3 regions of the Kitasatospora sp. NPDC057223 genome follow, and region 2 is predicted to be linked to each of the others. Evidence: riboswitches for the same ligand, from Rfam matches in the RefSeq annotation. Region 2 holds a riboswitch; each other region holds the start of a gene.
The links. Region 2 has a riboswitch for cyclic di-AMP ahead of ACFUK0_RS11065 (transglycosylase family protein). Riboswitches for the same ligand answer to the same signal wherever they lie in the genome.
Positions count from the first base shown of each region.

Region 1: linked by a shared signal. The riboswitch ahead of ACFUK0_RS04450 (peptidoglycan DD-metalloendopeptidase family protein) and the one ahead of ACFUK0_RS11065 (transglycosylase family protein) in region 2 are both predicted to bind cyclic di-AMP.
Region 3: linked by a shared signal. The riboswitch ahead of ACFUK0_RS34755 (transglycosylase family protein) and the one ahead of ACFUK0_RS11065 (transglycosylase family protein) in region 2 are both predicted to bind cyclic di-AMP.

Region 1 covers NZ_JBHUWW010000006.1:97,347-107,839, forward strand. Annotated here, with positions in the region: gene ACFUK0_RS04425 (alanine racemase) at 1-1,220, opposite strand, end outside; gene ACFUK0_RS04430 (sugar kinase) at 1,442-2,554, shown strand; gene ACFUK0_RS04435 (IclR family transcriptional regulator) at 2,551-3,312, shown strand; gene ACFUK0_RS04440 (RidA family protein) at 3,430-3,918, shown strand; gene ACFUK0_RS04445 (MDR family MFS transporter) at 4,063-6,183, shown strand; gene ACFUK0_RS04450 (peptidoglycan DD-metalloendopeptidase family protein) at 6,315-7,346, opposite strand; cyclic di-AMP (ydaO/yuaA leader) riboswitch at 7,350-7,526, opposite strand; gene ACFUK0_RS04455 (MFS transporter) at 7,830-9,368, shown strand; gene purB (adenylosuccinate lyase) at 9,387-10,493, opposite strand, start outside.
Region 2 covers NZ_JBHUWW010000021.1:20,004-30,496, reverse strand. Annotated here, with positions in the region: gene ACFUK0_RS11095 (ABC transporter permease) at 1-2,135, shown strand, start outside; gene ACFUK0_RS11090 (NAD(P)/FAD-dependent oxidoreductase) at 2,357-3,724, opposite strand; gene ACFUK0_RS11085 (exopolyphosphatase) at 4,234-5,172, opposite strand; gene ACFUK0_RS11080 (DUF501 domain-containing protein) at 5,169-5,816, opposite strand; gene ACFUK0_RS11075 (septum formation initiator family protein) at 5,813-6,316, opposite strand; gene eno (phosphopyruvate hydratase) at 6,429-7,715, opposite strand; gene ACFUK0_RS11065 (transglycosylase family protein) at 7,957-8,838, opposite strand; cyclic di-AMP (ydaO/yuaA leader) riboswitch at 8,844-9,016, opposite strand; gene ACFUK0_RS11060 (cytochrome P450) at 9,227-10,493, opposite strand, start outside.
Region 3 covers NZ_JBHUWW010000153.1:8,882-19,374, forward strand. Annotated here, with positions in the region: gene ACFUK0_RS34720 (MFS transporter) at 36-1,580, shown strand; gene ACFUK0_RS34725 (TetR/AcrR family transcriptional regulator) at 1,755-2,393, shown strand; gene ACFUK0_RS34730 (helix-turn-helix domain-containing protein) at 2,425-3,291, opposite strand; gene ACFUK0_RS34735 (ATP-binding protein) at 3,710-4,255, shown strand; gene ACFUK0_RS34740 (DUF397 domain-containing protein) at 4,418-4,654, opposite strand; gene ACFUK0_RS34745 (sirohydrochlorin chelatase) at 5,235-6,131, shown strand; gene ACFUK0_RS34750 (hypothetical protein) at 6,189-8,183, opposite strand; cyclic di-AMP (ydaO/yuaA leader) riboswitch at 8,657-8,815, shown strand; gene ACFUK0_RS34755 (transglycosylase family protein) at 8,823-10,109, shown strand; gene ACFUK0_RS34760 (hypothetical protein) at 10,272-10,472, shown strand.

The DNA of each region.
Region 1 (10,493 bases), on a different contig from region 2:
GGGTGCGAGAGGCCGAGCCGCAGGACGGCGCCGACGGGCGCGAGGTCGCCGGCCCCGTGCAGGAAGGCGTGCTGGTCGTTGAGCCTGCTGATCCGGGCGCCGGTACCGGCCAGGCTCTTGGCCCCGGCCCCGGCCCCGGCCCCGGTGCGGACGTTCTGCGGTTCGGGCATGCCCTCGTCGTACGGGAGGTCGCGCTTGCCGGCGTCGAGCAGGGCGAGGTCCGGCTCGGGGTGCGAGACGACCCGGGCCCAGCCGTGCATGGCGGAGCGCAGCGGGGTGCCGGCGCCGCGCGAGAGCGGGGAGATCCCGCGGTAGAACCCGTCGTCGTGGGCGAGGTAGGCGCCGGCCCGGATGATCACCTTGGCGTCGGCGAACGGCCGCAGCACGTCGGCGACGGTGTCGAAGTAGGCGCTGCCGCCTGCGGTGACGACGGGCTGCTCGCTCTCGTACCGGCCGGCGAGCGCCAGGTGGAGGGCTTCGAGCTGGTGCAGGTAGTGGCGGACGGCGGCGAGGCCGCCCTCGCTCGCGTCGTGGGCGAGGGCGCCCTCGTAGCCGCCGATGCCGGCCAGCCGCAGCGTGGGGGCCCGGCGGACGGCCTCGGCCACCTCGACGGCCTCGGCCACCGTTCGGGCGCCGGTGCGCCCGGCCGGGCCGCCGAGTTCGACCAGTACCTCGACCGGGCGGCCGGCGCCGGCGGCGCGCAGCGCGTCGTCCATCAGCCGGACGCTCTCGGCGGAGTCGACCCAGGAGGTGAAGGCGAAGCCGGGGTCGGCGTCGAGTTCGGCGGCGAGCCAGCCGAGGCCGGCCGGGTCGAGCAGGGTGTTGGCGAGCTGGATGCGGTCGACGCCGAAGGCGCGGGCGACCCGCAGCTGCGGGAGGTTGGCGAGGGTGATGCCGTGGGCGCCGGCCTCGATCTGGGCCTGCCAGAGGGCGGGGGCCATGGTGGTCTTGCCGTGCGGGGCGAGGGCGACGCCCGCCGCCTCGCACCAGGCGGCCATGGTGCGCAGGTTGTGGTCGAGGGCGCCGGCGTCGAGGGTGAGCAACGGGGTGCCGAGGTCGGCGAGGGCGGGGCGGGTGGCCAGGTACTGGCCGACGGTGAGGCCCCAGGCGGCGGGGGGCAGTGCCTTGAACCGCCAGTCGAGGGGTTCGTCGGCGAGGGCGGCCACCTTGGCGGCGTCGATGCCCGTGCCGTCGGCGCTGCTTGCGTACGTCTGGTTCACCCGTGTGCCTCCGGTCGTTCCCCGGGCCTGCTCGGGTCCCGGTCGTTCCCGCGCCTTCCCCGGCCGCGAGGTTGCAACATGTGCAACGACTATTGCATATGTTGATGAACCGGTTCTAGCATCAGCGCGGGACAGAGGTCAACGGTCATGCCGACCGACGGCCGCACAGGCCGGCAGTCACGCAGGCCGACGGCCGCGCACGAGGCGAGGGAGCGCACCAGATGGCAGGACAGCACACCGCAGCCGCCGGGTACCAGGAGGCGCCACGCCTCCCGGAGGCGGTGTGCCTGGGCGAGTCGATGGCGGTGCTGCTGCCCGAACGGCCGGGCCCGCTGGAGCAGGCCGACGGCTTCCGGCTCTCCGTGGGCGGCGCGGAGTCCAACGTCGCGGGCGCGCTGGCCGCGCTCGGCGTGCACAGCGCCTGGATCAGCCGGGTCGGCGACGACGGCTTCGGCCGGCGGCTCACCGCCGAACTGGCCGGCCGCGGTGTGGACGTCTCGGCGGTCGCCGTCGACCCCACCCGCCCCACCGGCATGTACCTCAAGGAGGTCGGGGGCTCCACCGGCGAGCCGTACGACCTCGGGCACGGCCGCAGCCGGCTGCACTACTACCGGGCCGGCTCCGCCGCCTCCGCGCTCTCCCCCGCGCTGCTGGACGACCCGGCGGCGGCCCGGCTGCTGGCCGGCGCGCGCCTGCTGCACCTGTCCGGGATCACCCCGGCGCTCTCGGACGACTGCCTGGCCCTGGTCCGCGCCCTGCTCGGCCGGCGCCGCGACCAGCTGATCAGCTTCGACCTGAACTGGCGCCCCGCCCTCTGGCACCGGCGCGACGCCGGCGTGCTGCCCGCCCTGCTGGACGCCGCCGACCTGCTGCTGCTCGGCGCGGACGAGGCCGAGGCCGTCCTCGGCACCGGCGACCCGCGGGCGCTGCGCGAGCGCTTCCCCTCCCCCGCGACCGTCGTGGTCAAGGACGCCGACCGACTGGTCACGGCGCTCGACCGGGACGGCCGCGCGGTCAGCGAGAGCGCGTTGAACGTCGACGTGGTCGAGGTGACCGGCGCCGGCGACGCCTTCGCCGCCGGCTACCTGGCCGGCACCCTGCGCGGCCTCGACCAGCGCCGCCGCCTGCGGCTCGGCCACCTCAGCGCCGCCTGCGCCCTGACCGCCCCCGGGGACCAGGGCGAGCTGCCGCCCGCAGCGGTGGTCGAGGCCCTGCTCGACGCCCCGGCGGGGGCCTGGGCTGCGACCCGGGTGTCGGCGGATGGCATCGTGTCACCGGTACTCCCCGCGATCCCGCCCCGGCAGGACGCGTCCCCCGTGCTTGGAGCGAGATGAGCCAGACCGTCACCCGTGCCCTGCGCCTGCTCGCCGAGCTGGGCGAGGGCGAACGCTCCCTCGACCAGCTCGCCGAACTGCTCGGCGTGCACAAGACGACCGCGCTGCGCCTGCTCCAGAGCCTGGAGGAGGAGCGCTTCGTCTACCGGGACGCCGCCTACCGCTACCACCTCGGCGCCGGCCTGTTCGCGCTCTCCAGCCTGGCGCTGGAGCAGCGCGGGGTGCGCCGGGCGGCGGCGGCGCACCTGGCCGCGCTGAACTCGGCGACCGGGCAGACCGTCCATCTGGCCGCCTACGAGGGCGGCGAGGTGGTCTACATCGACAAGTACGACTCCCGGCACCCGGTCAGGATGTACTCGCGGATCGGCCTGCGGGCGGCACTGCACTGCGCCGCGGTGTCCAAGGTGCTGCTCGCGGACCTGCCGGCGCCCGAGCGGCGCCGGGTGGTGGCGGGGATCGACTTCGTCCCGTACACGGCGAACACGCTGACCACGCCGGAGGCCCTGCTGGCCGAGCTGGACACGGTCGCCGTCCGGGGCTGGGCGCAGGACCACGCCGAGCACGAGTCCTTCATCAACTGCGTCGCCGCACCGATCCGGGACGCGACCGGGCGGGTGGTCGCGGCCGCCTCGATATCGGTGCCGGACGTCGTGCTCCCGTACGAGCGCGTGCTGGAGCTGCTGCCGCAACTGCTGGCGACCGCCCGGGCCGTCTCGGCCGACTGCGGCCTGCCGCCGACCGACCTCCCCCGCCATTGACCACCACCTTCCGCCATTACCGCCTTTGAAGCTTCCGCCATTTACCGCCTTTGATGACCGCAATTCTTGATAATCACCACATTTGACGGTCACTACCCTTGGCGACCGTCACCTTTGATGGCCGTCACCCTCGACCACCATCACCCTTTCTGCCCGACGACCTGCACGACCGACGACGAGATGAGCGAGTACCCCGACATGAGTGACAAGGCCGAGATCCGCACCGACGGCGCCCCCGCCCCCGCCTGGATGTTCTCCCAGGGCGTCCGCAAGGGCCCGATCCTGCAGGTGTCCGGCCAGGGCCCGCAGGACCCGGCGACCGCCGAGTACCTGTACCCGGGCGACGTGAAGGCGCAGACCCGGCGGACGCTGGAGAACGTCAAGGCCATCGTCGAGGCCGGCGGCGCCACCGTCGAGGACGTGGTGATGTTCCGCGTCTACCTCACCAAGCGCTCCGACTTCGCGCTGATGAACGAGGTGTACGCCGCGTTCATCGACGAGAACATCAAGCCCGGCGGCGTGAAGCCGTGCCGCACCACGATCTTCTGCGAGCTGCCGCAGGAGCCGATGCTGGTGGAGATCGACGCCCAGGCCGTCATCGGCTGACGGCGGGCGACGGCCCCGGCAACGGGCCCGGTCGGACGGCTGTGGGGCCGTCCGGCCGGGCCCGGGGCGCTGGACGGAGTCCACGGCGTCGTCCGCGTCCACGTCCGCATGCACGTCCATCGCCTGGTCCGGCCCGCCACCCGGATGCCGCCAGCGGTGGCGGACCCGCCGCACGGGCCGAAGGCTGGGACCGACCTGCACCCTGCTCCGGAGGCCCGGCCCATGACCGATACCACCGTGACCGCGCCCGCCGCGCCCGGAGCGCCCTCGCTGAGCCGCCGCCAGACCAACGTCGTGTTCATCACGATCGTGCTCGGCATGCTGATGGCCGCCCTGGACCAGACGATCGTCTCCACCGCACTGCCGACGATCGTCGCCGACCTGGGCGGCGCCGGGCACATGGCCTGGGTGGTGACGGCCTATCTGCTGGCCGAGACCGTGGCCACCGTGCTGGTCGGCAAGTTCGGCGACCTGTTCGGCCGGAAGATCGTCTTCCAGGTCAGCGCGGTCGTCTTCATCGTCGGCTCGGTGGTCTCCGGCGCGGCCAACGGCATGACGGTGCTGATCATCGGCCGGGCGATCCAGGGGGTCGGCGGCGGCGGGCTGATGGTCACCGCGATGGCGCTGATCGCCGACGTCATCCCGCTGCGCGAGCGCGGCAAGTACCAGGGCGCGCTGGGCGCCGTGTTCGGCGTCACCACGGTGGTCGGCCCGACGCTCGGCGGCCTGTTCACCGACCACGCGTCCTGGCGCTGGTGCTTCTACGTCAACATCCCGATCGCGGCCGTGATGATCGTGATGGCGGCCCGTTCGATCCCGGCGGTGAAGGCGGCCGTCCGGCCGGTGATCGACTACCTCGGCATCGTGCTGGTCGCGCTCGGCGCGTGCGGCCTGGTGCTCGGGCTGGAGTGGGGCGGCAACGAGTACGCCTGGGGTTCGGCGACGATCATCGGCCTGTTCGTCGGGTCGGCCGTGCTGCTGACGGCGTTCGTCCTCGTGGAGCTGCGGGCGCCGGAGCCGATGCTGCCGATGCACCTCTTCCGCAACTCGGTCTTCACGGTCTGTTCGATCCTCAGTTTCATCGTCGGCTTCGCGATGCTCGGCGCGATGACGTACCTGCCGACGTACCTCCAGTTCGTGGACGGCGTCTCGGCCACCGGTTCGGGCGTGCGGACACTGCCGATGGTGGTCGGCCTGCTCGGCACATCGATGCTGTCGGGCATCGTGGTCAGCCGCACCGGGCGGTACCGGATCTTCCCGATCCTCGGCACCGCGGTGATGGCGGTGGGCCTCTACCTGATGTCGACGATGGGCCCCTCGACCGGAGCGTGGCTGGAGTCGCTCTACATGTTCATCCTCGGCCTCGGGATCGGGCTGGCGATGCAGGTGCTCACCATCGCCGTGCAGAACACCGTCCCGTACCACGAACTGGGCACCGCGACCTCGGGCGTGACCTTCTTCCGCACCCTCGGCAGCGCCTTCGGCACGGCCGTGTTCGGCACCCTGTTCAACAACCAGCTCGGGCCGAACCTGGAGGCGGCCTTCGCCCAGTCGCCCGGCGTCCCGCCGGCCGCGGTCCAGAGCCCGGCCGGCCTGCAGGCGCTGCCCGAGGAGGCGGCCCTGCCGTTCGTCCACGCGTACGCCGACACCATCAACTACGTCTTCCAGTGGGTGGTGCCGGTCGCCGTCGTCGGCTTCGTGGTCGCCTGGTTCCTCAAGGAGGTGCCGCTGCGCGACAGCGCCCGGGCCGGCGCCGCGGACATGGGCGAGGGCTTCGGCGCACCGGACAGCGCGGACGCCGACAAGCAGTTGGAGCGGGCCCTCGCCAACGTGCTGCGCCGCACGAAGGGGCGGCCCGAGATCGGGCGGCAGCTGCTGGCCGACTCCGGCAGCACCGTGACGCCGGACCAGGCCTGGATGCTCGGTCAGATCTACTGGCGCAACCGCCTCCAGGGCGGGGCCTCGCTCGCCGCCATCGCCGCCGCGCACCACATGCCGCCCGAGGTCCTGCAACCCGCCGCCGACCGGACCCTCGGCGCCGGCTACGCCGAGAGCGACGGCGGGCGGCTCGGTCTCACGGCCGCCGGGCAGCAGGAGGTCGACCGGCTCGCCGAGGCGTGGCGCCGCTGGATCGACGGCCACCTCGACGACTGGGACGTCACCGATCCGGGTGACCGGGCCCGCCTCGACCGCGCCGTCGAGTCCATCGCGGCCCGCCTCTTCGAGGACGACCAGGCACCGTACCGGGACAAGGTGCCCGTCTGACGGCGGGACGGAACGCAAAACTGGCCGGGCCCGCAGCGATGAGCGTTCGCTGCCGGCCCGGCCGGTGTTTTCCGCAGGTACTGCCGTGGTCACCGTGCGACGGTCAGCCCGTCACGTGGGGGGACCAGGTGTCAGATGCTGACACCGTGGGCGCGCAGGTACGCGATCGGGTCGATGTCCGAGCCGTACTCCGAGCCGGTGCGGACCTCGAAGTGCAGGTGCGGGCCGGTCACGTTGCCGGTCGCACCGGAGAGGCCGATCTGCTGACCGACGGTCACGGTCTGGCCGACCTTGACGCCGATCGAGGACAGGTGCGCGTACTGGGCGTACTTGCCGTCGGCGAGCTTGATCTCGACCTCGTTGCCGTAGGCGCCGCCGTTGCCGGCCTTGACCACGGTGCCGTTGGCGATGGCCTTCAGCGGGGTGCCGGTGGCGGCGACGAAGTCGGCACCGGTGTGGTGGCCGCTGGACCACATGGAGCCGGCCACGCCGTAGGCGGTGCCGAGCTTCACGCCGGCGATCGGCGCGGTGTAGCCGGAGGTGCTGGCCACGGCGGCGGGCTTCGGCGCGGCGGCGGCGGTGGTCGCGGCGGCGGCCGGGGCCTTCGTCGCGGGGGCGGCCGGCTTGGCGGTCTCGGCGGCCTTCGGGGCCACGGACGCCTTGGCGCTCGGGGCGGCCTTCTTGGCCGGCGCGGAGTCGGAGGAGGTCTTCGGCGCGGCGGGCTTCGGGGCCTCGGCGGCCGGGGCGGCGGCCTTGGCGCCGAGCGCGAGCTTCTGGCCGGGGAAGATGAGGTTCGGGTTGGAGCCGATGACCTCACGGTTGTTGTCGTACAGCGCGTGCCAGCCGCCGGTGACGTTCTGCGAGGCCGCGATCTTCGACAGGGTGTCCCCGCCGTGGACCTTGTAGCTCTCCACCGCGGCAGCGGCGGGGGCGGCGGCCGGGGCGGCCGGGGCGGCCTCCACGGCGGCGGTCTTCTGGGTCACCGCGATGGCGTCGACGCTGGTGGCGCCGGTCACGGCGGCCGAGTGCGACTTGGCGGCCGGCACCGTGTGGGCCTGGGCGCTGACGGCGGTCACCAGGGGAAGGGCGAGCACGGCGCCGGTCACACCGGTGGCGATGCCGATACGGGCCAGACGCGGCAGACGGTTCGTGATTGCGGACATGGGGTATTTCCTCTCCGACGCCTGCGAGGTGAGCTGTCGGGTTCGGGCTGGAGTTGCCCGGCCGCAAGCGCGGCTTCACCCCAAGCCGTCCCGGTGACCGGGACGGCGACTTACCTGTGGGTCCCCCACTCCTGCCGTACAGAGTTGTTCGAAGCCTCCGGGCAGCGGCAGGACTAGGCGTTCCACCCGGCGGGCCCACCCGGACCATGGCCGGGCAGTCGCTGAAGCAAAGCTGATGAAGCCGGGCAAATCAATGTCGATCACGTTTAGCCCCGGAATTTCACGGGAATCCCATCGAATTCCGTGACTCTCCGAATGATCGGCTGTGCAGTATGTGCACGGATCAACTCCGCTGAGCGACCGGCCGACCCCCCTCCGGTCACTTTCTCGGCCCTGCGTGGATATCCCGGCACGCTCAGCCACCACCCCGACGCGCCGCCGGTGACCCTTGTCACTTCACCCGCTCCGGCGCAGGATCGAGCCGTGAGAACCGACGACGCGGGCACCTTGGCACTCGGCACCGCACAGGGGCGCTGGGTGATCCTGGCGACCGTCCTGGGCTCCAGCATGGCGATGCTCGACGGCACCGTCGTCAACGTCGCACTGCCCAGGATCGGCGCGGATCTCGGCGCCTCGCTGGCCGCCCTGCAGTGGACCCTGAACGCCTATCTGCTCACCCTGGCCGGCCTGATCCTGCTCGGCGGCGCCCTGGGCGACCGCTACGGGCGGCGCCGGGTCTTCCTGATCGGCGTCTGCTGGTTCGCCGCCGCCTCCGCCCTGTGCGCCGCGGCGCCGAACGTCGGGGTGCTCATCGCGGCGCGCGCGCTGCAGGGCATCGGCGGCGCACTCCTCACACCCGGCTCGCTGGCGATGCTCCAGGCGACCTTCCGGCCCGACGACCGCTCGGCGGCGGTCGGCCTGTGGTCCGGCCTCGGCGGGGTGGCGGCGGCGGTCGGCCCGTTCCTGGGCGGCTGGCTGGTGGACGGGCCCGGCTGGCGGTGGATCTTCCTGCTGAACGTCCCGCTGGCCGCCGTGGTGCTGGCGGTCGCCGGCCGGCACGTTCCGGAGAGCCGGGACGAGAGCGCCACCGGCAGCTTCGACGTCCGCGGCGCCGTCCTGGCCGCGCTCGCGCTCGGCGGGGTGACGTACGCGCTGACGGCGGCCGGTGAAGGGCTCTCCCCCGGGGTCTGGGTGTCGGGCGCCGCCGGGCTGCTGCTCGGCGCCGCGTTCATCGCCACCGAGCGCCGCCACCCGGCGCCGATGCTGCCGCTGGAGCTGTTCGCCTCCCGCCTCTTCACGGCGGTGAACCTGGTCACGCTCTGCGTGTACGCGGCGTTCAGCGGCGTCTTCTTCCTGCTGGTGGTGCAGCTCCAGACGGTCTCCGGCTTCACCCCGCTGACCTCCGGCCTCGCGCTGCTGCCGATCACCGTGCTGATGCTCGCGCTGTCCGCCCGGGCCGGCCGGCTCGGCAAGCGGATCGGCCCCCGGCTGCCGCTCACCGTCGGGCCGCTGCTCTGCGCCTGCGGCGTGCTGCTGATGCTGCGGATCGGCGCCGACGCCTCCTACTGGACGGACGTGCTGCCCGCGACCACGGTGATGGGCTGCGGGATGGTCCTGCTGGTGGCACCGCTCACGGCGACCGTGCTCGCGGCGGTGGAGGTCCGCCGGGCCGGGATCGCCAGCGGCGTCAACAACGCGGCCGCCCGGGCGGCCGGTCTGCTGGCCGTGGCGGCGCTGCCCGCACTGGCCGGCCTCAGCGGCGACGCCTACCGGGTGCCCGCCGCGGTGGACTCGGCGTTCCGCACCGCGATGCTGATCTGCGCGGGCCTGCTGGCCGGCGGCTCGCTGATCGCGCTGGCCACGGTGCGCGGCAACGTCCTGGCGCCGGACCACCCGGTGTCCGAGCCCGACGCGAAGTGGGCCTGCACGGCCGGCGCCCCTCCGCTCGACCCGGGGCACCCGGCGCACGAAGGGCCCGAGACGCCGCAGGGCCCCGCCACCGGAACGGTGACAGGACCCTGAGCATGGCCTGACGGAACGTCAGAGGATGTCGCCCGGAGCGTACTTGGCGGCCTCCGGGTGAGCGGCCGCGACGGCCTCGATGCGTCGCACGACCTCGGCGACCTGCGCCCCCGCCGCACCGGTGAAGGAGAGCCGGTCGGCGAGCAGCGCGTCCAGCCCGGCCCGGTCGAGCGGCATCCGCTCGTCGGCGGCCAGGCGGTCCAGCAGCTCGTTCTCACGGGCACCGGCGCGCATCGCCAGCGCGGACGCGACGGCGTGCTCCTTGATGATCTCGTGCCCGGTCTCCCGGCCGACCCCGGCCCGCACCGCGCCCATCAGGACCTTGGTGGTCGCCAGGAACGGCAGGTAGCGGTCGAGCTCGGCCTCGATCACGGCGGGGAAGGCCCCGAACTCGTCGAGCACCGTCAGGAAGGTCTCCAGCAGGCCGTCGAAGGCGAAGAACGCGTCCGGCAGCGCGACCCGGCGCACCACCGAGCAGGAGACGTCGCCCTCGTTCCACTGGTCGCCGCCGAGCTCGGCGGTCATCGAGGCGTACCCGCGCAGGATGACGGCCAGGCCGTTGACGCGCTCGCAGGAGCGGGTGTTCATCTTGTGCGGCATCGCGGAGGAGCCGACCTGGCCCTCCTTGAAACCCTCGGTGACCAGCTCGTGGCCGGCCATCAGCCGGATGGTCTTGGCCAGGCTGGACGGCGCCGCGGAGAGCTGGACGAGTGCGGACAGCACCTCGAAGTCCAGCGAACGGGGGTAGACCTGGCCGACGCTGGTCAGCACGTTGTCGAAGCCGAGGTGGCCGGCGACCCGCTGCTCCAGCTCGGCGAGCTTGTCGGTGTCACCACCGAGCAGGTCCAGCATGTCCTGGGCGGTGCCGACCGGGCCCTTGATCCCGCGCAGCGGGTACCGGGTGATCAGCTCCTCCAGGCGGCTGAACGCCACCAGCAGCTCGTCGGCCACGGTCGCGAACCGCTTGCCGAGGGTGGTCGCCTGGGCGGCGACGTTGTGCGAACGGCCGGCCATCACCAGCTCGGAGTGCTGGGCGGCGAGCCGGCCCAGGCGCACCAGGACCGCCACCGTACGGTCGCGGACGTGCTGCAGGGACTGCCGGATCTGCAGCTGCTCGACGTTCTC
Region 2 (10,493 bases):
AGGGCCGCGGCCCGCAGGCGCCGCAGGAGATCGCCCTCGATCGCGCCACCGCCGACAAGGGCGGCTACAAGGTCGGCGACACCGTCCGGGTGGCCTCCAACGGTCCGGTCCTCGACGCCAGGCTGACCGGCATCTTCACCACCGACGACCCCGAGGTCGGGTCCGGCGGCACGCTCACCCTGTTCGAGCACGCCACCGCCCAGCAGCTGCTGCTGACCCCCGGCCAGTACAGCAGCATCGCGGTGCAGGCGAAGCCGGGCACCAGCGAGAGCGCCCTGCTGGCCCAGGTGAAGCCGAAGGTCCCGGCGGAGGAGCAGTTCGAGACGGAGACCGGCCAGGAGCTGAAGGACGAGCAGGCCAAGCAGATCGCCAGCAGCACCGACAGCATGAAGACGATGCTGCTCACGTTCGCGGCCATCTCGCTCTTCGTCGGCATCTTCATCATCGCCAACACCTTCACCATGCTGGTGGCCCAGCGCACCAAGGAGCTGGCGCTGCTGCGGGCCGTCGGTGCGAGCCGCAAGCAGGTCACCCGCAGCGTGCTGATCGAGGCACTGGTGATCGGCGCGGTCTCCTCGGTGGCCGGCCTGGTCGCCGGCATCGGCATCGGCGCCGGCATGCAGGCGCTGATCGGTGCGCTCGGCGCGGGCATGCCCTCCGGCCCGCTGGTGATCGCGCCGCTGACGATCGTGGTGGCCCTGGTGGTCGGTGTGCTGGTGACGGTGCTGTCGGCCCTGCTGCCGGCCGTGCGGGCCTCGCGGATCGCCCCGGTGGCCGCGATGAGCAGCGGCGAGCAGCCCGCCACCCAGAAGGGCATGGTGATCCGCAACTCGATCGGTTCCGTCCTGGCGGCCGGCGGTCTGGCCCTGGTGGCCTACGGCGCCTCGACCGGCAACGACTCCGGCCGGGTCCCGGTCGGGATCGGCGCGGCCCTCGCGCTGGTCGGCGTGTTCGTCCTGCTGCCGCTGCTGTCCCGTCCGGTGATCGCGCTGGTCGGCCCGCTGCTCGGCAGGCTGTTCGGTACGCCGGGCAGGCTGGCCCGGAGGAACGCGGTGCGCAACCCGCGCCGCACCGCCGCCACCGCGGCCGCGCTCACCATCGGCCTGACCCTGGTCAGCGCCCTGACCGTGCTCGGCGCGTCGGTGGGCGGTGCGATCGACCGGGCCGTCACCAGCGCGATGAAGGCCGACTACACGGTCTCGATGGCCAACGGCATGAGCCTGTCCCCGCAGGTCCCGGCGGAGATCGCGAAGACCCCCGGGGTGGCCGCCTCCTCGGCGCTGACCACCGTCTACTGGGATCTCGGCGGCCACAGCAAGGAGATCACCGGCATCGACGCCGGGAGCGCCGACCGGCTGCTCTCGCTGGACTTCACCGGCGGCTCGGCCGCCAACCTCGCCAAGGGCGAGATCCTGGTGAGCACCGACGTCGCGAAGAGCAACGGACTGGCCCTCGGCAGCGCCCTCGCGGTGACCTTCCCCGACGACACCACGGGCAGCTTCACGGTGGGCGGCGTGTTCGAGAAGAACGAGATGCTCAGCCCGGTGGTGCTGGCCAACAGCGAGATCGCGAAGCACGACCGGGACCCGTACGTCTCGGACGTCCTGGTGAAGGGCGCCGACGGCGCGAGCGTCTCGCTCAAGCAGGCCCTCAAGGACTCCACCGGTGCCAACCCGGCGATCGAGGTGAAGACCAAGCAGGACGTCCGGGACCAGTTCAGCCAGATCATCACCTTCGCGCTGAACATGATGTACGGCCTGCTGGCGATGTCCGTGATCGTCGCGGTCCTCGGTGTCATCAACACGCTGGCGATGTCGGTCTTCGAGCGCAAGCGGGAGATCGGGATGCTGCGGGCGATCGGCCTGGACCGCAGCGGGATCAAGCGGATGGTCCGGCTGGAGTCCGTGGTGATCTCGCTCTTCGGCGCCGTGATCGGTGTGCTGCTCGGCTGCTTCGTGGCCTGGGCGGTGAACGGCACCCTGAAGTCCAGCATCGCCGGCCTCACCACCGTCATGCCGGTCGGCAGGCTGGCGCTCTTCCTGGCGCTGGCCGGCCTGGTCGGCCTGGTGGCCGCGATCTGGCCCGCCCGCCGGGCGTCCAAGCTGGACATCCTGGACAGCATCAAGACGGACTGAGCCGCAGCCGGCCGCACAACGGGAAGGACCCCGCCGAGCCCCCTGAGGGAGGGGGACGGCGGGGTCCTTCTCTGCTGTTCGGCTGTTCGCTGTTCTCGCTACTGCTGTACTCCGCCCGGTCGCACGGCCGGCTGAGCACCACGGAGGTCGTGGTCCGGCGACGCTGCCGGGCGGAGGGCCTCCGACTCATACCCGGACGCTTCCGCGTCCGGGCCGGGTCGTCACTTGCTGCTGGCGAGCTCCTTCTCGGGAGACTTGGCCTCGACCGGCCTGGGGGCCGGGGCGGCGGCGTCCTGGAACGCCTCGAACGGCTTCTCCATCTCGGCCAGGCCGACGGTCTCGCGCTTGAGGAACATCGCGAGCGTCCAGTCGGTGAAGACCCGGACCTTGCGGTTCATCGTCGGGACCCGGCTGCCGTGGTACAGGCGGTGGAACCACCAGGCCGGACGGCCCTTCAGCTTGTACTTGCCGAAGAGGATCGCCACGCCCTTGTGCAGACCGAGACCGGCCACCGCACCGAGGTTCTTGTGCTTGTAGTCGGCCTGCGGGAAGCCGCGCATGCCCGAGATGACGTTGTCCGCGAGGACGATCGCCTGACGGACGGCGTGCTGCGCGTTCGGCGGGCACCAGGCGCCCTCGCCGACGGCGAGGTCCGGCACCTGGGCGTTGTCGCCGGCCGACCAGACGTTGTCGAAGCCCTTGACCTGGAGGGTCGTCGCGGTGTCCACGTGGCCGCGCGGGCCGAGCGGCAGACCGAAACGGCTCAGCACCGGGTTGGGCTTGACGCCGGCCGTCCACACGATGGTGGAGGCGTCGGCCTCGACGCCGTTCTTCAGCACGACGTGCTGGTCGACGCAGGAGTCCATCGAGGTCTCGATGTAGATCTCGATGTTGCGCTCTTCGAGCTTCTCCTTGGTCCACAGACCGAGGTCCGGGCCCATCTCCGGGAGGATGCGGTTGGCCGCCTCCACCAGGATGAAGCGCATGTCGTCGCGGCTGACGGTCTTGTAGATCTTCGCCGCGTCCCGCGCCATGTCCTCGACCTCGGCGATGGTCTCGACGCCGGCGAAGCCGCCGCCGATGACCACGAAGGTGAGGGCCTTGCGCCGGATCGCCTCGTCCGTGGTGGACTCGGCCTTGTCCAGCTGCGCCATGACGTGGTTGCGGAGGCTGATCGCCTCCTCGACCGTCTTCATGCCGATGCCGTGCTCGGCCAGGCCGGGGATCGGGAAGGTGCGGGAGACCGAGCCGGTGGCCACGACGAGGTAGTCGAAGGGCAGCTCGTAGGACTCGCCGGCCGCGGGCGCGATGGTGGCGACCTTGCGCGCGTGGTCCACATCGGTCACGTGACCGGTGAGCACCTCCGCGTTCTTGAGGGCGCTGCGCAGCGGGGCGACGAGGTTGCGAGGCGCGACGTTGCCGCCGGCCGCCTCGGGGAGGAAGGGCAGGTACGTCATGTACGACCGCGGGTCGACGACCGTGACGGTCGCCTCCCCGTAGCGCATCTTCTTGAGGATGCGCATCGCGGCATACAGGCCGACGTAACCACCGCCGACAATGAGGATGCGAGGACGCTCCGTGGTGCTCATATCCGAAAGTATCCAGCACCCTTCGGACTGCTCTTCGTGAGGCCCGTCACAGGGGTCTGGACACCCCGTGCTACACTTCGCGGCCGCTTCCGGGGGGCCGGGGCGTCTGCCGGCTCGCTGCTCACCGTCCGGCCCGCTCCGTCGTGAGCACATGCGTTCGGGCGACCCTCGTGAGCAGCAACGATCCTTGGGGCGCCCGGGTTCCCAGGGCCTATTTCGATTCCATCGCCGGACTGCGAGACCGACCTGCGATCCAGCGGGCCACCCCGCTGGACGACCTTCAGTCCCAGATATCGGACACCCAGGGCCACCCTGTGTGCCAAAAGAGCGGCGAATGACCGGATCGCCATGTGAAGAAATTCACGAAGTTTCTCGCCCGGCCCCGCGCGCGCCGCGGCCCCGGGCGCCCAACAGGCGCTCCGGGGCCGAAAACGTAAGACCTGCCGGGCAGGGGAACCCCTGACAAGCCACGGACCGCACCGGGCCGCACCGCGGCCCCGGGCGAGCCGTCAGGCGATGCTCCAGGCGATGCCGTCCAGGATGTCGTGCTCGCTGACCACGACCTCGGCCGCACCCGTCCGCGTCATGATCTCCAGCAGCTCCAGCGCCCCGGCCGCGATCACGTCGACCCGCCCCGGGTGCATCGAGGGGATGGCCGCCCGCTCCGCGTGCGTGGAGGCCAGCAGCCGCCCGGCGATCTCCGCGACGTCGTCCCGGGAGATCCGCGAGTGGTGGATCCGCTCCGAGTCGTACACGGGCAGCTCCAGCGCGATCGCCGACATCGTGGTCACGGTGCCGGCCAGGCCGACCAGGGTGGCCGCGCCGTTCAGCGGCACCACCTCGGCGGCCCTGTCCAGCTCGGCCCGGATGTGCGCCTTCGCGGCGGAGATCTGGCCCAGCGTCGGCAGCTCGGCCCCGGCGAAGTGCCGCTCGGTCAGCCGTACGCAGCCGATGTCCACCGACCGGGCGGCCTGCACGTCGTCCGTACCGAGGACGAACTCGGTCGATCCGCCGCCCAGATCGAACACCAGGTAGGGGGACGGGAACTGACCGCCGGTGAGCTCCTTCGTGGCACCGGTGAAGGAGAGCTGCGCCTCCTCCTCCCCGCTGACCACCTCGGGGGCGACGCCCAGGACGGCGCGGACGCCCTCCGTGTACTCGTCGCTGTTCTCCGCGTCCCGCGAGGCGCTGGTGGCCACGAAGCGGATCCGCTCGGGGGCGACGCCGTGCTCGGCGATCACCCCGGCGTACTCGCGGCAGGCCTCGAACGTCCGCTCCAACGCCTCGGGGGCGAGCCGGCCGGTGCGGTCGACGCCCTGGCCGAGCCGGTTGACGATCATCCGGCGGTCGAGGTCGGTGATCTCGCCCGTCTCCGGGTCGAGGTCGGCGACCAGCAGGCGGATCGAGTTGGTGCCGCAGTCGATCGCGGCGACCCGGGTGCTGCTCATCGGCCCTCCTCCTCGGCCGCGCGCTTCTTCGCGGCGCGTTCGGCGGCCAGCTGCTCCTTGGCCGCGATCACGGCGGCGTGGTCCTCGGCGGTGGCCCGCTTCTGGGCGACGGCCGCCGCGCTCTCGGCCACCTCGGCGGCGGAGACGCAGGGGCCCTTGGCCCACCAGTCCTCCAGCATGCCGATCGCCTCGTCGCCGAGCGGGTTGACGCCCGGGCCGGCCGCCAGCGAGTGGCCGACCAGCACGTGCAGGCACTTCACCCGGTCCGGCATGCCGCCGGCGCTGGGGAAGCCCTCCAGCACCTCGATCGCGTCGCGGCGGGCGATGTAGTCCTCGTGCGCCTTCTGGTAGGCGGCGGCGAGCTCCGGGTCCTCGGCGAGCCGGGCCGTCTGCTCCTTCATCACGCCGTCCGCCTCCAGGGTGCCGATCAGCGAGGCGGCCTTGGGGCAGGTCAGGTAGTAGAGGGTCGGGAACGGCGTGCCGTCCGCGAGCCGGGGAGCCGTCTCGACGACGTCCGGGTTGCCGCAGGGGCAGCGGTGGGCGACCCCGCGCAGTCCGCGCGGGACGCGGCCGAGCTGGGCGGCGATGGCCGCGACGTCGGCGTCGGCGACGCCGGGGGCGGAGGGGGTGTTCTCAGTGGTCATGGGGAGCTGTCTCTAGCGGGGGCGGGGGCGGGGGCAACAACGGGGGCAAGGGCGGTGGTGCCGGCGGGCGCGGCGTCGGCGGCGTCGACGGAGTCCCAGACGCTCGCGTACCAGGGCTTGGCGGGCGTCGCCGGGCCGGCGGCCGCCGAACCGGGCGGGGCGCCGGCGGCCGGACCGGCCGAGGCCTTGGCGGCCGCCGTCGGGTCCACCGAGATGTACGGGGTCTCCCCCGGCATCGCGTAGTGCAGCCGGGCCCGCGCCTGCGCCTTGACGAACTCAGGGTCCTGCCAGCGGGCCTTCTCCCGGCGGAGTTCCTCGACCTGCTGCCTGGCGTGTTCGGCCCTGGCCCGCTGGGCGGAGATCTCGGAGCGCTGGGAGATGAACTGCCGGGTGGGATAGGCGAGGATCGCCACCAGCGAGCAGAGCACCAGGACGAGGACGGTCGCCCGGCTCGTGAAGCGCGGACGCCCCGCGAAGCCCGGAATCTTCCAGCCTGCCATGTCCCGTCACCCCTCCTGGTCGCGCCGGTGCCCCGGCCTCCACCCTACGGGGTGGGAGCCGGGGCACCGGTCAGGCAGGCGATGCGGCGGGGACTCGGCCCCCGCGGCGGGCTCAGCCCTCGTGCTTGAAGCGCGGGAACGCGCCGCGGCCCGCGTACTCGGCGGCGTCGTCGAGGATCTCCTCGATGCGCAGCAGCTGGTTGTACTTGGCGACGCGCTCGGAGCGGGCCGGGGCGCCGGTCTTGATCTGGCCGCAGTTGGTGGCGACGGCGAGGTCGGCGATGGTGACGTCCTCGGTCTCGCCGGAGCGGTGCGACATCATGCAGCGGTAGCCGTTGCGCTGGGCCAGCTCGACGGCGTCCAGGGTCTCGGTGAGCGAACCGATCTGGTTGACCTTGACCAGCAGCGCGTTGGCGGTGCCGGTCTCGATGCCCTTGGCGAGGCGGACGGGGTTGGTGACGAACAGGTCGTCACCGACCAGCTGGACCTTGTCGCCGAGCTTGACGGTCATGGCCTTCCAGCCGTCCCAGTCCTGCTCGTCCAGCGGGTCCTCGATCGAGACCAGCGGGTACGAGGCGACCAGGTCGGCGTAGTAGTCGATGAGCTCGGCCGAGGTGAGGCCCTTGCCCTCGAACTGGTAGGCGCCGTCCTTGTAGAACTCGGAGGCGGCGACGTCCAGCGCCAGCGCGACGTCCTTGCCGGGCACGTAGCCGGCCTTCTTGATGGCCTCGACGATGAGGTCGAGCGCCTCGCGGTTGCTGTCCAGGTTCGGGGCGAAGCCGCCCTCGTCGCCCAGGCCGGTGGAGAGGCCGCGCTCCTTCAGCACGCCCTTGAGCGTGTGGTAGACCTCGACGCCCCAGCGGACGGCCTCGGAGAAGGACTCCGCACCGATCGGAGCGATCATGAACTCCTGGATGTCGACGTTGGAGTCCGCGTGCGAGCCGCCGTTGAGGATGTTCATCATCGGGACGGGCAGGACGTGCGCGTTCGGGCCGCCCAGGTAGCGGAACAGCGGCAGGTCCGAGGCCTCGGAGGCGGCGTGCGCGACGGCGAGCGAGACGCCGAGGATGGCGTTGGCGCCGAGCGAGGACTTGTCCGGGGTGGCGTCCAGGTCGAGCATGGCCTGGTCGATCAGGCGCTGCTCGGTGGCGTCGTAGCCGACCAGCTCCGGGCCGATCTGCTCGATGACGGCGAGGACGGCCTTCTCGACGCCCTTGCCGAAGTAGCGGTTCTTGTCACCGTCACGCAGCTCCAGCGCCTCGAAGGCGCCGGTCGAGGCACCGGACGGGACGGCGGCGCGGCCGGTGCTGCCGTCATCGAGACCGACCTCGACCTCGACCGTGGGGTTGCCACGCGAGTCGAGAATCTCACGGGCTACGACGACATCAATGGACGGCACGAGGCATCTCCTAGTGGAAGCAGGTACCCGCGGACTGTTGTGGTGTCTGCGGATGATTGCGGAGTCGTTACGACCAGAGCCTAACCGCCCGGGCTCGCAGGGCCACGTCGACCTACGTCCCGTCTCAGCGTGTGACCGCGCTACTCGCCGGTAGTTCACCTGGATGCCCGACGGATTGCACCCAGAGACGAGCGAAAGGGGCCGTACCGGACAAGCACGGCACGGCCCCGCCGCTCGCGGCTCAGCCGAGGTTCAGCACCTGGCCGGGAATGATGAGGTCGGGGTCGGCGCCGACGACGGAGCGGTTCCCGTCGTAGAGCGCGCCCCAGCCGCCGGCCACGCCCTGGGCGCCGGCGATGGTGCCGAGGGTGTCCCCGGGCCGGACGGTGTAGGCGGCCGGACCGGCCGGGGCCGCGGCAGGGGCGGCGGCAGGGGCGGCCTGCGCGGTACGGGCCGCGGGCGCGAACTGCTCGTAGACGCTCTGGTGGCTGGTCCAGTACCAGTCGCCGTTGTCCTGGTACCAGAACACCTTGTCGTCGGCGTCCCAGCCGGCCCGGCCGCCGAAGTCGGGGGCCCGGCCCGCCTCCTCGTCCGGATCCGCCGCGCTCTGCTGGGCGGGCTTCGACGGGGCCTGCGGCTGGGCCGCCTTGGGCTGCGCCGCCTTCGGCGCGGTCGCGGCGGCCGGCCGGAAGTCGGAGGAGGAGTCGGACGAGGAGTCGGCGGTGTCGGCCTGGGCGGCCGGGCCGCCCTTCGCCAGACCGGCCTTGCGCGAGCAGACCGGCCAGGCGCCCGGCCCCTGCGAGGCGAGGACCTTCTCCGCGACGGCGATCTGCTGGCCCTTGCTGGCCTGGTGCGCCTGGGCGGCGTACGCGCCGCCGCCGAAGGACTTCCAGGTGCTCTGGCTGAACTGCAGTCCGCCGTAGTACCCGTTGCCGGAGTTGATGCTCCAGTTCCCGCCGCTCTCGCACTGGGCGACCTTGTCCCAGACGGAGACCGGCGCGGCCTGGGCGCCGGTGGCGGCGAGGAGCGGCATCGCGAGGCCTACGCCGGCCACGCCCGCTACGGCGATGACCTTCTCGGCCTGGGTACGACGACGGTGACGACCGTTACCAACGAACAGCATGAGGATGTCCCTCTCCGCACGCCTGCGAGGTGAGCTGTCGGGTTCGGACCGGAGATGGCCCGGCCACGTCGGGCGGAAGGTTTCTTCCCGCCTCGGTGGCTTCACCCCAAGCCGTGGGGAAACGGCAGAAAATCGTGGGTCCCCCGCCCCTGCCCGAGGGTCTGGTCGGTTTCCCGGATGTGCGGCGGGCAGGACTCGGCGTTCCGCACTCGGGGCTCGCAGCTGCGAACTGCAGGGAGAGTAGACAGATCCTCACATCAATCACAAGCTCATATCGCAGACATCACGCGGAAATTACGACAGCCCCTGTTTCGTCCACTAACCACGCCCATATGTCCGCATTGATGCGCCTTCTGACCACCTGTGATCAGACATGTTCGACACGCCGTCAGAGTGTCGCGGCCGGATCCGGCACCTCTCCCGAAGCCTCCTCGGGCGTGAATTCGACCGGAAGCGCGCGCAGCCCACGCATGATCAGGCCACCCCGCCAGCGCAACTCCGCCGGGTCCGCGGCGAGCCGCAGGTCGGGCAGCCGGGTCAGCAGGGTGGCGAGCGCGGCCTGCCCCTCCAGCCGGGCCAGCGGCGCGCCGATGCAGTAGTGGATACCGTGGCCGAAGCCCAGGTGCGGGTTGTCCTTGCGGGCGAGGTCGAGCACGTTCTCGTCCGCGAACCGCGCCGGGTCGCGGTCGGCCGCCGCCAGCACCACCAGGACGGGATCGCCCACCGGGATGTCCACGCCGCCGATCGACAGCGGCCGGGTGGCGAACCGCCAGGTGGCCATCTCCACCGGCCCGTCGTACCGCAGCAGCTCCTCCACCGCGGTGCCGAGCAGCGCGGTCTCCCCCGCCGCCACCGACTCCTGCAGCAGCGCCCGCTGCTCCGGGTGCCCGAGCAGGGCGTACAGGCCGTTGCCGATCAGGTTCACGGTCGTCTCGAAGCCCGCGAAGAGCAGGATGAAGGCCATCGCCGCGGCCTCGTTCTCGTTCAGGTGCTCGCCGTGGTCGCTGGCCCGGATCAGCCCCGAGATCAGGTCGTCACCGAGGTCCGCCCGCTTGCGGTGGATCAGCTCCAGCAGGTAGGCGCGCATCCGCTTCACCGCGCGGGCCACCCCGCCGCGCGGGCCGCCGCCGTGCCGGATCATCATGCCCGCCCAGTCCCGGAAGTCGTCCTGGTCCTCCGGCGGCACCCCCAGCAGGTCGCAGATCGCGTAGATGGGGAGCGGGAAGGCGAACTCGTGGATCAGGTCGGCCGAGCCGCGCGCCGCGAAGGAGTCGATCAGCCGGTCGGTCAGCTGCTGCACCCTCGGCTCGAACTCGGCGACCCGGCGCGGCGTGAACGCCTTGGAGACCAGCCGCCGCAGGCGGGTGTGGTCCGGCGGGTCGATGTTCAGCAGGTGCGTCATCAGGTCCGCGCTGCGCTCGCCCGGGATGCCGACCCGGCCCGTCCGGTGGGCCTGCTCGCTGTGGTGGGCCGGATTCTTGGACAGCCGGCCGTCGGCCAGCGCCTGCCGGGCGTCCGCGTACCGGGTGACCAGCCAGGCGTCCACCCCGCTCGGCAACGTGGTGCGGTGCACGGGCGCGTGCTCGCGCAGCCACGCGTACGCGGGGTACGGGTCGGCGGCGAACTCCCACGTGAACAGCGGGGGCTGGGCGTCC
Region 3 (10,493 bases), on a different contig from region 2:
TTGCATTGATTGCACATGCATGTAGTGTCCTCCCCATGACCGCCACACGCCGCTCCGATTCAACCCCTCACCTGCCAGGGCCAGCTGACCTGCCGTCGCACCCCGAGCAGAACTGGACACCCCGCCTCTGGGGCACCCTCGTCGTCCTCTGCGCCGCCATGTTCCTCGACGCCCTCGACGTCTCGATGGTCGGCGTCGCACTGCCCTCCATCGGCACCGACCTGAACCTCTCCACCTCGGCCCTCCAGTGGGTCGTCAGCGGTTACGTCCTCGGCTACGGCGGCCTGCTCCTGCTCGGCGGCCGCGCCGCCGACCTGCTCGGACGGCGCCGGGTCTTCCTCGTCGCCCTCGCGGTCTTCGCCGCCGCCTCCCTGCTCGGCGGTCTGGTCGACAACGGCGGGCTGCTGATCGGGGCGCGCTTCCTGAAGGGCGTCAGCGCCGCGTTCACCGCCCCCGCCGCCCTGTCGATCATCACCACCACGTTCCCCGAGGGGCCGGCCCGCAACCGGGCCCTGTCCATCTTCACCACCTGCGGCGCGAGCGGCTTCTCGCTCGGCCTGGTGCTCAGCGGCCTGCTCACCTCCGCCGGGTGGCGCTGGACCTTCCTGATGCCCGTACCGGTCGCCCTGATCGCCCTCGTCTTCGCCGCCCGGCTGCTGCCCCGCCAGGCCCGCGACGAGCGCGCCGCCGGCGGCTACGACGTGGCCGGCGCGATCACCGGCACCACCGCCGTCCTGCTGCTGGTGTTCACCGTCACCGAGGCCCAGGGCGCCGGCTGGCTGAGCCTGCGCACGATCGGGTCGCTGATCGCCGCGGCCGCCCTCGCCGTCTCCTTCATCCTGATCGAGCTGCGCACCCCGCACCCGCTGGTGCGCCTGGGCATCTTCCGCAACGGCGGGGTCGCCCGGGCCAACCTGGTCGCCTTCACGCTGTTCGGCTCGTACGCCGGCTTCCAGTTCATCGTGACGCTCTACCTGCAGCGACTGCTCGGCTGGTCCGCCCTGGAGATGGCCTTCGCCCTGCTGCCGGCCGGTGCGCTGGTCGCCCTGTCCGCGACCCGGATGGGCAGCGTGGTCGACCGCTTCGGCACCAGCAGGCTGCTGCCGATCGGCGTGCTCGCCCTGCTGCTCGGCTACGCGACGTTCCTGCGGCTGGGCGAGCACAGCGGCTACGTCGCACTGGTGCTGCCGAGCATGGTGCTGCTGGGGATCGGCTTCGCGCTGGCCTTCCCGTCCGTCAACATCGCCGCCACCAACGGCGTCGCGGACGAGGAGCAGGGGCTGGCGTCCGGCCTGGTCAACACCGCCATGCAGGTCGGCAGCGCGATCGTGCTGGCGATCGTCACCGCGGTGATCACCGCGGGCAGCGGCGGCGGCGAGAGCCCGCAGGCGCAGCTGGACGGCTACCGCCCGGCGCTCCTGCTGGTGGTCGCGGTGGCCCTGCTGGGGCTGGTCGTGGCAGCGGCCGGTGCGGTGATCGACCGGCGGCGGCCGGCTCCGGTGGCGGTGCCGGACTACGACTACCCGTCGGCGAAGTCCGCCAGCGAGGTCGGGGCCGACGAGGTGCTGAGCGGGCGCTGACGCGGGCTCAGGAGTCGAACGGAGCCGGTTCCACCAAACCCCCGTGTTGGTGGAACCGGCTCCTCCGTACGCAACCGTCCCCTCGTGCCCCTGCGATGTGCGGGTACGACGGTTTCGGCGGGCTTCCGCGCCAGTATATTGGCCGGGAGCCAACGAACGTACGGAGCAGACACGATGGCACCTCGCGGGGATTCGGTCAACGAGGAAATGCGCCAACGCTCCCGGCGCCGCATCATGCGGGCCACCGTGGAGCTCGTCGACCAGCACGGGTACACGGGCACGACCCTGGCCGACATAGCCGAGCGCGCCGGGCTCGCGCGGGGGCTGCTGTCGTACTACTTCGACGGGAAGCGGCTGCTGATGCAGTCGGCGACGCACCGGCTGATGCACCTGGAACTGTCCGCCGCGCTGGCCGGCCTCACCGCCGGGGCCTCACCGGAGGAGCGGCTGGCGCGGGCGATCGACGCGGTGCTGGGCGTCGCGATGGCGCACCCCCGGGTGATGCGCTCGCATCTCGCCCTGATCCTCGACCCCGACACGGGCTCCTTCGTGAAGGATCCGGAGCAGCGGCAGCTCGGCGCGATCCTCCAGGAACTGCTGCGGGACTGGGGCGCGCCGGATCCGCCCGCCGAGCACGCGGTGCTGCGCAGCGCGCTGATGGGAGGCTGCATCGGGGTGCTGCTGCCGGGTGCGGAGCTGCCGCTGGCGCCGATCCGCGCGGACCTGTTCGGCCGCTACGGTCTGGCCTGGGAGCTGGGACTGCCGCCGCAGCCGGCGCCGCCGGACCGGACGACGCCCCCGGCGCGGGCCTGAGGGCCTGCGCCGGGGGCGGTGCCGGGCCGGGTCAGCGCTCGGCGAGGATCGAGGCGAGCAGGTCGATGGTCTGGCCGGGCGTCAGGCTGTCCACGCAGAGGCGTTCCATGACCTGGATGTAGGCGTCGACGTCGTCGCGCTTGTCGAGGTAGAGCGCGCTGGTGAGCTGTTCGAGGTAGACGACGTCGGCGAGGTCCTGCTCGGGGAAGCGCAGGATGGAGAACGCGCCGCTCTCGCCGGCGTGGGCGCCGAAGCGGAACGGCATCACCTGGATGACGACGTTGGGCTGCTCGGCGATGTCGATCAGGTACTGGAGCTGGCCGCGCATCACCTTGGGCCCGCCGACGGGGCGGCGCAGCGCGGCCTCGTCGATGACCGCCCACAGGCGGGGGCTGTTGCCGTCGGTGAGCAGCTTCTGCCGGCGCAGCCGCAGGCTGACCCGGCGCTCCAGCTCCTCGTCGCTGATCACCGGGCGGCTCTGCCCGAACACGGCGCGGGCGTACTCCTCGGACTGCAGGAGGCCGGGGACGAACTGCACCTCGTAGGTGCGGATCAGGGTGGCCGCCTCCTCCAGGCCGACGTAGGTCTGGAACCAGCCGGGCAGCACGTCGTTGTAGCTGTGCCACCAGCCCGACTTGTTGGCCTCGCGGACCAGGCCGAGCAGCGCCTCGCGCTCGATGCCGTCGGTCACGCCGTAGAGGCTGAGGAGGTCGGCGACGTCGCGCTCCTTGAAGCTGACGCGGCCGAGCTCCATCCGGCTGATCTTGGACTCGGAGGCGCGGATGGCGTACCCCGCGTCCTCGCGGGTGATTCCCCGCCCTTCGCGGAGCCGGCGGAGCTGGGAGCCGAGGAGGATCCGGCGAACCATCGAGCCGCCGCCCGGCTGAACTGTGGTCATGCGGTCCAAACCTCCACCTTGGGCAAACAGCGCACAGTCTGCCATCAGTTGAGCGCTCACGGTGCCCGTACTGACGGATGTATCTATCAGTTCTGCACCTCGGGCACCAGAATGCACGTGCATCCGGCGCTTGCATATGCCAGCGATACGACTGCACGTGAATCGACTCTTGCATCTGCAGTGAGCGCAGAGGACCATGGTGCACGTGCACCTGCACATCCCTGGCATTCCCGCGGGTACCGCATCGACCCTGTGCGCGACACCGCACACCAGCCCGGCAGCGCTGCGGCGCAACCGGGCACTTGTGTGCGCGCAAGGGCCGTACGAGGCGGCAGCCCAACGGCCGAGCGAGTCGGAGGTGACCGGCATGACCCCGGCGGGTCCAGCCGTGTCGGCCCCCTTATGGGAGGAGCTCTTCATGAGCACCGGTACGGCCTTGGCGGTCGACCCCCACGTGGTCACCTGTACGCTCGCTCCCCGCTTCGAAGCCGTCAGAACCGCGCGCGACTTCGCCAGAACGACGCTCCACCGCTGGGGACTCGGTGACCTGTTCGACGATGTCGCACTGGTCGCCTCGGAGCTGGTGACCAACGCCCTGCGGCACGCCGTCGGCGCCCGGCCCGAAACGGGCCCGTCCGCCGGCGACCTCGCCGCCTTTCCCGCCCAGGGCGGACCGCAGCAGGCCATGGACGGCCGGCTGCCGATCCGAATAAGCCTGGTGCACCGCTCACCGCAGGTGGTCTGCGCGGTCAGTGACCCGAGCAGCAACGGGCCGGTCGCCCGGGAGGCCGATTTCGTGGCCGAGTCCGGCCGGGGCCTGCACCTGGTGGACTCCTTCAGCCGCTCGTGGGGCTGGCACCCGCTGGCCGGCGCCGGCAAGGTGGTCTGGGCGCTCTTCGAGGCCGAGGACCCGGGTGCGGCCGCGGCCCGCGAGGCGCTCGGGCGGCACCGCCGCTCGGCCTGACGGCCCGCCGGCGCGGAGCCGGACCACGGGCCCGCCACACGGGCCCGCACACGGGGCGGGAACCGAGCGGACGCCGGTGACCCGAGAAGACGAAAACGGCCGTCGTGGTGTCAGCACCCACGACGGCCTCCTGACAGTGACGGCGGAGACGGTGACCGCGCCTCAGAGCCCCAGGTGGTCGAACTCCCCGTCCTTCGCGCCGAGCAGCAGCGCCGCTATCTCGGCCCGGGTGTAGATGAGCGCCGGACCGTCCGGAAAGCGGGAGTTGCGCATCGCGACACTGCCGTCCGGCAGTGCGGCGAACTCGACGCAGTTGCCCTGGGAGTTGCTGTGCCGGCTCTTCTGCCAGAGCACTCCCTGCAGGTCAGCAGCCGCCATGCCGTTGTACGTGTGGTGCATAGAAATCTCCCGAAGAGACCGGAGTAGTCGTCCAGTTCGGCGCCCGGCCCGAAAGGCCGCGGTGTTCGAGGCCCGGCCCCCCTGCCGGCCCGGCACGCGCCTCACTTGACGTGATGATAGCCGCAGTGCACGTGCATCAGCACGGGACATTGCAGGTGCACCGGATCCTCCGAACCAGGTGGAACCATCCGCGACCTGCCCGGCCGACGGTATGTAAGCGGACATAGCTGACCGAAACGCAGGCCCCGCGATAACCGCCCGTAGGCGGCCCCCAGCAAAATGTTGATCTTCGGATGCCGGGAGTCGCCCGGCCGTGACCCACAGTCAGTCATCGCACGGGCTGTGATAGATGTCACTCGGGTCGCACCTGGCGCCCGCCCGACGGCCGGCGGCACCCGCGGGCCACCGGCCGTCGGGCCGACCGGCGCGCGCCGACCGGTCGAGCGCCGGTCGGAGTGACGGGGACCCGACGAATTAGCTGACGGATTTGTCGTCCTATGACCGAAATGACGGCATGCCTACCGTCCGATATGGGCAGCCGACTGCGACTCGGCCGGGCCGATGTCCTACGATCTCCGCCATGAGCACCGCAGCCATCCCGGGCGCGCCACTGCCCGTCCGCACTCCAGGCTCCCGTGCGCGGGGGCGCCACCGTCGACCCGAGCGCCCCGAGATCCCGGCCGGCTCCCCGGCCCTGGTGCTCGCCGTGCCGGCGACCGCAGGGCCCGAGTCCCGGTCCGTGGTCGACGAGCTCCTGTCGATCGTCCGCAGCGAGCAGTCCGGCGTCCAGACCGCCGCGGCCTACCTCCCGGACGCGTCCGGCCAGGCCACCGAGCCGGGCGTCGCCGACCTGATCGCCCAGGCCCTGCAGGCCGGCCTGCCCGCACCCGTGGTGGTGCCGCTGCTGCCCGGCCCGCACGGCTACCTGGACGGCCTGCACGCGCTCGCCGCCGGCTCCGGCGCCGTCATCACCGACGTGCTCGGCCCGCACCCGCTGCTGGCCGAGGCCGTCCACGTCCGGCTGTCCGAGGCCGGGCTGGCCCGCGCCGACCGCGCCCGGCTGTTCGCCATCGCCACCGCGGCCGACGGTGTGGTCCTCACCACCGTCGGCGGCGAGGAGGCGGCCGACGCCGCCGGGATCACCGGTGTACTGCTCGCCGCCCGCCTCGCCGTGCCGGTCGTCGCCGCCGCCCTGGACGTGCCCGGCTCGGTGGCCGCGGCCGTCGAGCACCTGCGCGCCACCGGCTCGCAGCGCCCCGCGCTGGCCCCGCTGGTGATCGGCCCGGAGGCCGACCCCGAGCTGCTCGCCACCGCCGCCGAGGAGACCGGCTGCCCGAGCGCGGCCCCGCTCGGTGCCTACCCGACGGTCGGCCAGCTGATCGCCTCCACCTACCTGGCCGCCCTCGAAACGGCCCTGGCCGCGGCGGAGCAGGCCCTGGAGCCGGCCCCGGAGCACGAGCAGGCCGAGGCGGAGTAGCGCGCGCCGTACGACAGTCGGTGGGGGCCCCGGACTCGTCCGGGGCCCCCACCGCGTTCAGTGCACCGGCGCCAGGCGGCCGGTCGGGGCCGCCGCGTCCCGCAGCGCCGGCGCCGGGGTCAGCACCGGCCGGGGCGCGGCCGTCAGCTCGGGAGCCGGCACGGTGGCGGCGTTCCACCGCGGCACGGCGGCGCCGCCCGCACCGGCCCCGACGACCCGGACGGCGGTGGACTCCCCCGCCCTGCGCAGCAGGACGTCCGGGGCCGGGGCCCCCTGGTCCAGCCAGAGTTCGCTGCCGCCGAACTCGCAGTCCAGCACGACGAGGACGTCCGGCTGCCCGTCGGGCTCGGCGCGCAGCGCGATGCCGGCCTTGCGGTACCCCGTCAGGAGGCTGCGGCTGAAGGTGACTCCCGCTCCGGCGAGCTGGTGGCGCTCGGTGGCGACGGCGTAGTCGGACTGGCCCGCGGCGTCGATCAGCAGGCCGTCGAAGACGGTGCCCCGGTCGCGGCCGAGCGCGTGCAGCGACACTCCCCCGGCGCCGTTGCCGTACAGCACGCTCGCGGAGTAGTCGAAGTCGTTGAGGTAGGCGCCGTGTTCGATGCCCCAGCCGCCGTTGTGGTAGCCGACGAATCCGGTGACGACGTGGTGGTACCTGGCGTTGAGCCAGACGAAGATGCCGTCCCGCAGGTTGTTGTGGGCGAGGCAGCGTTCGAACGTCCAGACGCCCTCACTGGTCTCCGGCCACTCGAAGCCGGAGGCCCCGGTGGCGCCCTGGACGCCGACGGCGACGCAGTCCCGCGCCACGCCGCCCGTCCCGGCGCCGAGGCTGAAGCCCGTCAGGCGGTAGGCCCGGGGGTTCGGTTCGCGCACGGTGCGGGAGGCGACGCAGGACTCGTACACGATGTCGTCGGAGGGGCCCTGCGGGGTGCGGGTGTCGGCCGGGCCGTCCCACCAGTAGGCGTCCTCCCAGGTGTCGTGGCTGATGCAGCCGCGGAAGGTGATGCCGTGGCTGCCGTGCGGGACGAAGGCGTGGTTGCCGGCGTCGCGGACGACCACGCCCTCGACCACGGTGCCCCGGCTGCTGTCGGCGAGCAGGTGGAAGTGCAGCCCGTACCGGCCGGTGACGGGGGCGGTGATCGGGGCCGCTCCGGTGGGGGACGTCCAGGTCTCCGCCGTCCCGGTGCGCGGGCCGAGCCAGCGCAGGGCCGCGTGCCGGACGTCGGCCGGCCGGGAGCTGGTCAGGTGGACGTGGGCCCGGCCGCCGGGCGTGCCCTCGACCCGGACGTTGCGGGTCAGGTTGAGCACCTCGGCGCCGACGGTGACGCCGCCTCCGGCCGCGACCCTCGGGTGCGCGAAGGCCAGCGCCTCCCGCAGGGTGACGGTGGCTCCGCTGACGGACGCGACCGTGCAGAGGTCGTAGCGGGTGGAGAAGTCCGCCGTGTCGGGGGGCGCGGTGGGGGTGACGGCGAGTTCGTCGCCGGGCTGCCAGCCGGTGGGAGCGGCGGCCAGCACCAGCTCGGTGTCGCCCGCCGCCAGCGCGGTGGCGGCGCGCACCCAGGCCGTCCGCGCGGCGCCGTCCAGCCGCAGGTAGCCGGAGCCGGTGACCCAGAGACCGGTGTCGGTGGCGAGGACGGCCGCACCGTCGCCCCGGAAGCGGCGCTCGTCGACGGCGGGGAAGCGCAGGGCGTGGACGGCGGCGCCGGCCGGGGCGAGCGCGAGTGCGCCGCGGACCTCGACGTTCCCCGCCGAGTCGAGGGTGAGGGTGCGGTCGGCGGCGAAGACCAGCGCGCCGCCCGGCTCGACGAGCAGGGAGCCGACGGTGGCGTCGGTGTCGAGCAGCACGCTGTCGGTGATCCGTACGGCGCTGCCGGGGCCGGGTAGGGCGCCGCCCCAGCCGGCCGGGTCGGACCAGCGGCGGCCGTTCTCGTCCAGCGCGGGCGGCGGGCCCGCGGCCGGGCCGGGGTGCTCGTGACCGGGACTCAGGCCCGGTGCGGCGGTGCCGGGTTCGGTCGCTTTCGTGGCGCTCTGCGGTGAATTGACCGAATTGTCCATGGAGCGGCGGAGCAGTTCCTCGCCCGCGACGACGGCGGCAACGGTGCCGGCTGCGAGCCCGCGAAGCAGCGTTCGACGGGGTATGCCCCGCAGTGTCCAGGATTGCCGCTTTCTCCCGGACTGTCGGGTTGTACCAGATTGCCCCGTAGGGCCGTTGGTCCCGGAGGGCGGCTCCTCGCCCTCCGGTTGCGAGCTCCCGTCGGTCATGGTTTCGTGCCCTCCCGCCGGCCCCCACGGCTTCGCGCCGACCCTCTGAAGGATAGGCAGATCTCCTCCGCGGCACGGGTTTTGCCCGAAATCGGTCATTTCTGATCATGAGGACCCAGGCCGCACAGGGGTCGCGCATCAAACGTGACGAGCGTCACACATGTTTGCAGTTTGAACTTAAGTCTGCTTAACGTGCTCCCCGTTCGTGGTCACACGAACCCAGTTCATCCGCAACGCCGAGGCCTGCCGTCGGATGCGCTGGCAGCGCGAAAAACGCACCACGGCAGGCGCGGGGGACCCAGGTAAGCCGCCCCGGACCGGTCAAGTACCGGCTCCAGGGCTAGGGGTGAAGCCGTGCTCACAGCACGGCCGGGCAACTCCAGCCCGAATCCGACAGCTCACCTCGCAGGCGTGGGAGAGGATCACGTCTTCATGCTGACCACCAACGGCACCCGTCTGTCCAGCCGTACCGCCCGTCGCCTGATCGCCGCCGTCGGCGTCGCGGGTGTCGGCCTCACGATCCCGTGCCTCACCGCCGGTACCGCGGGCGCCGCAACCGTCGCCACCTGGGACAAGGTCGCCCAGTGCGAGAGCGGCGGGAACTGGAGCATCAACACCGGCAACGGCTTCTACGGCGGCCTCCAGTTCACCAACAGCACCTGGGCCGAGTTCGGCGGCACCGCGTTCGCCTCGCGCGCCGACCTCGCCACCAAGGACCAGCAGATCGCGACGGCCGAGAAGGTCCTCGCCGTCCAGGGCCCCGGCGCCTGGCCGGTCTGCTCCGTCCAGGCCGGCCTGACCAAGGGCGGCGCCGCCGCCTCGGTCGACACCGGCGCCCCGGCGGCCGCCAAGCCCACCACTCCGGCGGCCCCGGCCCCCTCGGCCCCGGCCACCGCCAAGCCGGCCGCCCCGGCCACCGGCGACAGCTCCGCGAGCAGCTCGAAGGGCTCCTCGGCCGGCAAGTCCTGGAACGGCAACAAGTCCTGGTCGCAGCAGGGCGGCCACGACAGCACCCGCACCTACACCGTGCTGGCCGGCGACTGGCTGTCCGGCATCGCCGACAAGAACAACGTCCAGGGTGGCTGGGAGCGTCTGTACGAGCTCAACAAGTCCGTCCTGACCGAGGGCGCCGACGTCATCTACCCGGGGCAGCACCTGGCCCTCGGTGACGCGGCCCAGGGCGCCACCAAGGCGTCCAGCACCGACTCCTCGGGCAAGAAGTTCGACTGGTTCAACCGGTCGGGCTCCTCGGCCACCGCTGCGGCGTCCACCTCCACGGACACCGCGGCGAAGCCCGCCGCGGCCGAGCCGGCCGCCGCGACCACCACCACGGCGGCCGCCACCCAGGCGCCCGCCTCCGGCAGCATGGCCGCCGCGGTCTCCTTCGCGCAGTCGAAGGTCGGCCAGGCGTACATCTACGGCGGTACCGGCAACGGCGGCTGGGACTGCTCGGGCCTGACCCAGGCGGCGCTGCGCGCGGCCGGCGTCTCGATCCCGCGGGTGGCCGCCGACCAGGCCGCCGCCAGCACGCACGTCTCGCTGGACAACCTGCAGCCGGGCGACCTGCTGTTCTGGTCCAACAACGGCAGCGACTCGGGCGTCTACCACGTCGCCATCTACACCGGCAACGGCAGCTACGTCGAGGCCGCCAACCCCGCCGCGGGTGTCCGCACCCAGACCGTCGCCAACTGGGCGCCGGACTTCGCCGGCCGGGTCTGATCCGGCAGCACCACCACAGCAGGCAGAGGCCGCCGTCCCCCGGGAGCAGTTCCCGCGGGGCGGCGGCCTCGCCGTGCCCGCGGCCAGGTCCGACGGCGGCAGACCTGGCCGGATCCCGGGCGAACGGGCATGCTGGCGATCCGTACCCGAGGAGGAGTCGCCATGGCCAAGGTCACCGTCACGCTCGAATCCGATCTCGCGATCGAGGTGATGCTGCTCTCCGGGACGAGGAGCCCGCAGGACGCGGTGGAACTCATCGTCCGGGACTACCTCGCCAGGGGCCACCGCACGGAGGCCCGGACGGGCGACGCGGCGGACGGACAGCGCGTCACCCAGGCCCCGCCGGTCGTCCAGGAGGGCTGACCGCACCCTGCGGGCGGCAGC